One region of the Ligilactobacillus sp. JN-6 (Y).1 genome, then DNA from elsewhere that is predicted to be linked to it. Evidence: riboswitches for the same ligand, from Rfam matches in the RefSeq annotation. Region 1 holds a riboswitch; the other holds the start of a gene.

Region 1 (3,146 bases):
ATCAAACCGCGCGAATCAATGACCAAAGAAGAATACCGTAACTTACAAAACGAAACGATCATTAACCATTTCTATGAAAAATTATTGAAGATCAAGGATAAGTTAAACACTGTCAGCGCCAAGCAGATCGCAGAAAATCGGCAACGCTTCATGCTTGATTTTCTTTCTGAGTTCAAAGACGAATGGCAGGCAAAAAAATAAGCCCTGTATTTTAGGTTTGCTTGCATCGCTTAGTGTTTATAGTTCAAGTAAGCAAGAATTTCTACCCGTTAGTTTTACCATGACATCGAATCCCATACATTCATTGTGAAAGCAAATCGGGTCAGAATACAATTTTAAGCCCTTACGATAAATAAAAGCTCAACAAGCATATCACGGTGATATGCTTGTTGAGCTTCTTTCTATTTTTCGGTCCACCCACCATCGATCGGGACTACCGCTCCATGAATATAATCAGCTTTATCAGAAGCTAAAAACAGAGTTAACAACGCAACTTCTTCTGGAAGTGCCCATCGCAAAGCAGGCGTTTGAGCGGCTACTTCTTTTGCCATTCGTCCTTCCCCCTCAAAATCAGCCTTATTCATCGGAGTTTTTATAGCCCCCGGTGCAATACAGTTAGCTCGGATACCGCGACCTGCATAATCATGATCGAGCTGTTTAGTATAGCCGATTACAGCATGTTTGGCGGCTGTGTATGCTGCGCCACCTCCGCCAGCTACCAAACCAGCGATCGAGGACATATTAACGATCGTTCCGTATCCTTGCGTCAGCATTTGCGGCAAACACTTATTAGTAAGCAAGAACATGCTTTTCAAATTAGTTGCCATCACATTATCCCATTGCTCTTCGCTTGTTTCTAAAGTGGGACGGTAAGCATCCAAGATACCTGCCGTGTTTAGTAAAATATCGATCTGTCGAGAAACTGCTAATACTTGATCGACCAATGCAGTTATTTTTGCTTTTTGCCGGACATCACACCGAACAAAGGAAAAATATTTTTGGTATTTGCCCACCATCTGTTTGACCGGCTTTGTTTCCTGAATATCAGCGCCCCACACTCGAGCGCCCTTAGCTAGAAAAAGTTCAGCTTGAGCCAGGCCAATACCGGAGGCTGCACCGGTCACAATAACTACACGTTTCCTAAAAGGTAAGTTTTCTGCCATTATTCGACCAGCTTCCAATCATCAGCCAAAATATCACAAGAATTTGGCATAAATTGTGATAAAGCTGGTTCTTCTTTTGTTCTAATCAAAAAATAAGGATTGATGGCCTCGCCATTTCTGGTATCTCCATCAACAACAAAAATATACTTTTCACTTCCGCCCCATTCTTGGCGAACGGCTTTTTTGCCTACTTTTAATTCAGGTAGTATTTTTTCAAATGTCATAATTAACGCTCCTCCGCATCCTTACAAGTTCAAACTGGCCCTTTATGCAGTTAGATCAAAGTGTTGTGAAATTACATATGTCAAAACTGCACCGACAGCCGTAGCAATGAATTCACCAATGCCGACCGTCAAAAAGGTCCACCAAAACGGAGCCTGACTTACGATGTGTAACTCCAAAGCTACGCTCCAAGACATCAACGTACAAACTACCACACTGATGATCAACTTTAATGGGACTGATGATGTACGTTTGCTCAAAAACCAGCTGATCGAGGTCATAACTAGGGTCCCTAAAGTTCCGAAAACGACATCGACCACTCCCATCGACGACCACAGGTTTGCAATTAAGCAGCCCAAAGTTACTGCCCAAATATAACGCTTGTTGAATACCGTTAGATTATTTAACATTTCTGACAAACGCAACTGAATCGGGCCATAGGCCAATGGGATCAGCGCTACCGTGAGCACGACATAAAGTGCCGCTATCAAAGCTGTTTTGGTCATTTCCGAAACAGCCTGATTTGATTTTTCCATAATGAAAAACCTCCTAGTTTTTTTAGGTGGGATGTTTACGAACCACCATATGTTTTATTGTGGAAAGTTCCACTATATTAAGTATAGATGAAATCTTTAGACATGCAACGACCACAAAAAATTATTTTTCCCATTGTAAATAGTAATTTTGTGTCAGTTTTCTTGAGTACAGCATAAATTTGAAGCTTTTGTAAATAGTAATTGTTTCACTTACGCTAGCAAACATGCTTGACAGCAACATTTATAAACTGTACGATTGTTCGAAGTGATTGTATTAAGGGTGATTTATCATTATAGTTTTCAGAAACTACCATTCTATGTAAGCATCAATAAATTAAAATTTCAGTACCCTTTACAATAAATTCAAAGAAAGTAATGATCTCATGGAAAATATTATAACTGTTACACATTTAGACCTCAGGATCCCTGACCGTCTTTTATTCTCCGACCTTAATTTTTCGTTTCCAAAAAACAAATTAACGTGTATCACAGGTGAAAATGGTGTAGGTAAAACAACTCTTATCAAGCACATCCTTGAGGACTTGGGTCATCATCGCACTCAACATGTTCAAGCAAAAATCGGCCGCAACAAGATCCAATACGTTCCACAATTACGCAATATCGATGATGATTACCCCTTATGTATCCGCGATTTTGTATCATTTGGACTCAAGAAAAGATTTTTACCCTGGAATTCTAAGCAAATGAAGACCAAAGTCGAGGGTATCTTGGAAGAGACTAAGCTGGCCAAGATAGCGTCTCAACCACTAGGTCACGCTTCCGGCGGTGAAAAGCAACGAGCGTATCTAGCGCAAGCTTTGTGCTCTGATCCGGAGCTTTTGATACTGGATGAAGCAACGGCCAGCTTAGATACCGAATCCAAAAACTTTTTATTGCAAATGTTAAAATCCATCATGCGCGCCAGGGATCTAACCGTACTCTTTATTACCCATGATCCGGAATTGATCGAAAAATATGGCGACTTTGAACTAAAATTACAGTCTCAAACTGCTAGTTTAAGTCAAAAGGAGGTTACTAAGTAATGCTGGAATATAATTTTATGCGTTATGCGTTTATTGCCGGTATTTTTATCGCTTTGATCTGTGCATTCATGGGAGTTTTCGTTGTCGCACGGCAAACCTCCTTTTTCACTCACACACTATCTGAAATCGGCTTTTCTGGAGCCTCCTTCGGTGTATTTGCGGGGATCCCGCCTTTATTTGGT
Region 2 (3,146 bases), 1.1 Mb from region 1:
AGAAACACAACACATCAAATAATAAATTGAAAATTATAAGTGCGTCTGCAGTCCTAGCAGGAGCTTTATTTGCAGCGCCAAGCTTAGTATCCGCTGACAGCTGGCAAGCTAATACTCCAAGACAGATCGCCGACAACATTACTAATACTTCTACACCCTATAAGGTCAAGTCCGGCGACAGTTTATGGGGGATCTCTGAGGCGCTGAAAACAAAGGGCTTGTCAGTAACGCCTGATGCTTTGGCTTTACAGAATCATATTGCTGATCCTAACTGGATCTATACTGGCAATAGCTTGACCTTTACTGGGCAAACAAACGACAGCTCACAGCCAACCAACAGCAACCCTGCTCCTTCTAGTTCACAACAGATCGACAAAAGCACTTTGGAAACTAAATTACAAGAAGCGAATAAGTATATCTATACGCAAGGAGTTTATACTGAAAGCTCCTTAGATAACTTACGGCAGGCTGCTATGAGAGGTAATGGCGTGATCAAATCCGATGCTGCTACCCAACAAGATGTGACTAATGCAGTGAATAACATTGATCAGGCAATTAATGGGTTGGTAAAAGTATCGTCACAACAAGTTAACAAACGACCCTTACAGGCCAAACTTCAAGAAGCAAATAAGTATATCTATACGCAAGGAGTTTATACCGAAAGCTCCTTAGATAACTTACGGCAGGCTGCTATGAGAGGTAATGGCGTGATCAAATCCGACGCGGCCACTCAGCAAGATGTGACTAACGCAGTGAATAACATCGACCAAGCAATTAACGGGTTGGTAAAACAATAGAAAACAATTTTTAAATAAGTTTCAATACAAATAGAGCGCCATAACGGATCTTCTAATTCCATTATGACGCTCTGTTTAGTTTTTAGGCCGCTTTGCACATTTTGTGATCCTTTGTTTAAAAAAGAGAAATTATTAGCAAAAATAATATGCTCCAAAATAAACAGCCGCAACCTACTCTGAAAAAGAAATTTAAAATACCATATGTCAAAAAGTACGAACAGCAACAGGAAAAAGAATGTCAATATCCTTGCCACCTCTTTGTTTAGAGAATGATCTTATCCTTACCGACTTAAATCAATTTTCTTATTGATCAACCATGCAACTACAGCCCCGATCAAAACTACTACAAATTCACCGATGCCGACTGTCAAGTAGGTCAGCCAAAACGGGGCTTCGCTGATCAAATTCAATTCTAACGCTACAGCCCAAGACATCAAGGTACAGATAACTACTGTAGCACCCAACTTCATGGGTATCGAAGAAAGATGTTGCCCAATATACCAGCTCAACCACGTCATAACTAGAGTCTGTAAGGTCCCAAAAACCATATCGACTGGACCCATCGATGACCATAAATTAGCGATCAAACAGCCCAAGGTCACACCCCAGATATAACGTTTGTTGAAAATTGCCATATTGTTGAGCATTTCCGACAAACGGAATTGGATCGGTCCATAGCTTAGCGGAATAAAAGCCACTGTTAAAACTACATATAGAGCTGCTATCAACGCCGTTTTAGTGAGCCCAGCTACCTTATTATTTGCATTTGTCATTATTAAAAAAATCCTCCTAGTTTTTTTAGGTGGGATGGTTACGAACCACCGTAGATCCAACTTGCGGTATTCGATCAACACCGCAAACTTAAGTATAAGAAAAAGCCAATCGTTTATCAACCTGAAAAGCATGTTATAATTTTATTATTAGATATTTTAACAACCCGACGAATCAGTCGTTAAGGGATCGTGGGTCGGCTAACTATTTAAAGTAATAATTGTTTGGCAAGGCACACGAAATTTTTACACGAATGGATATTACTAATGAAAATCGCTATTTTGACTGACAGTGCTGCGATGATCAGCAGTAAAGTCAGAGCACAAACAAATATTAAGGTTCTAGAAATACCGATCTTACTTGATGGGCAAACTCTTGATCCAAATGAACTGTCTGAAGTTACTGAACTAGGAGCAATGAGAGGATCCACTCCGAGTACAGTAACTGAAGAACAGATCCCACTGACGAAGATCTCGGCCTTGATCTCAGGGTTTCAACAAGCCGGCTATACTGATATTCTTTGTATACATATCGCCGGTTCGATCAGTGGACTGGGCTCCAATCTTACTACCTTTGCTAAAACCTGCGAACTGCCACTCAAGGTCCATCTCTTCGATTCACACAGCCTAGGATATGCCGAGGGTGTTTTGGTTTCCCGTGCGCTTGAGCTGATCAACCAAGGGCTAAGAATTTCAGAAGTCCTAGCTAAATTAACAAGGCTTCGTCAAAAGCAGCACACTGTAGTAGTCATGGAAAATTTGAAAAATTTACGCAAGATCGGCTCAATTTCTAATAGTTCACACCACCTCACTAACAACATGCTGCACTATAAGACTATGCTTCATTTTTCCGATTCTGGCGAACTTGAAGTTTTAATGGATAGCTCACGTACTAAAAAAATTGCTGCAACCATGATTGAAAAAATACAACGATCTTCAACTGAACCTAAGGTTTCGATCATGGCTGATAACACGATGACTTTGGATAAATATGCTTCTTTTCTCAAAGAAATGCTGCCGCAACTCAAACTCATCACTAACTTGTGCACCCCGGCAATTTTTTCGTTCACTGGGCCCCAAGCTTTGATCATTACCTGGAAAAATAAATAAGCGGATCGGGCAAAACTTTTTTATTTTTGAAAGTTTTGCTTGGTCCTCTTTTTTTTATATTATCTTTGTAATCGTTCGTCATCTTTTGGACCTCCGTTGTCCAGATGTAGGGCTGTTTAATCGCTTTTTGGCCCTAAATCAGCTCGATATTGGGCCACTTTTCTCTTTTTCGGCCCCACAATCACCAAACTTGGGGCCAATTATCCTTTTTTTTGGACCCAAGTTATCCAGATGTGGGGCCATTTATACTTCTTTTGGACCCACATCAGCCTAACTTTGGGCCGTTAAAGCTCTTATTGGACCCACATTCACCAAATTCAGGGGCAATCTCCAAAACAGCACTACTAAAATCCAGCTTTTATCATAAAAATAGACTGCAGTAACCGAAAAGTGGTCACTACAGTCTATTTCTACTCATTTAAGCTAGCACCTTAGCCTTTAACTAAGCCCACTATTCTGTCATCAATTA

The links. A riboswitch is a leader RNA that binds a small molecule or an ion and turns the genes downstream of it on or off. The one in region 1 is predicted to bind preQ1.
Region 2: it holds a riboswitch for preQ1, as region 1 does, so the genes downstream of both, AC3XNE_RS01585 (QueT transporter family protein) here and AC3XNE_RS06455 (QueT transporter family protein) in region 1, are expected to answer to the same signal.

Annotation. Positions count from the first base shown of each region.
Region 1 is NZ_CM176599.1:1,399,279-1,402,424, reverse strand. Features, by position in the region: gene AC3XNE_RS06470 (HD domain-containing protein) at 1-201, shown strand, start outside; gene AC3XNE_RS06465 (3-oxoacyl-ACP reductase) at 402-1,163, opposite strand; gene AC3XNE_RS06460 (DUF2829 domain-containing protein) at 1,163-1,387, opposite strand; gene AC3XNE_RS06455 (QueT transporter family protein) at 1,430-1,921, opposite strand; PreQ1 riboswitch class I at 1,929-1,973, opposite strand; gene AC3XNE_RS06450 (metal ABC transporter ATP-binding protein) at 2,305-2,964, shown strand; gene AC3XNE_RS06445 (metal ABC transporter permease) at 2,964-3,146, shown strand, end outside.
Region 2 is NZ_CM176599.1:321,413-324,558, forward strand. Features, by position in the region: gene AC3XNE_RS01580 (LysM peptidoglycan-binding domain-containing protein) at 1-797, shown strand, start outside; gene AC3XNE_RS01585 (QueT transporter family protein) at 1,079-1,570, opposite strand; PreQ1 riboswitch class I at 1,581-1,625, opposite strand; gene AC3XNE_RS01590 (DegV family protein) at 1,835-2,677, shown strand; gene AC3XNE_RS01595 (methyl-accepting chemotaxis protein) at 3,140-3,146, opposite strand, start outside.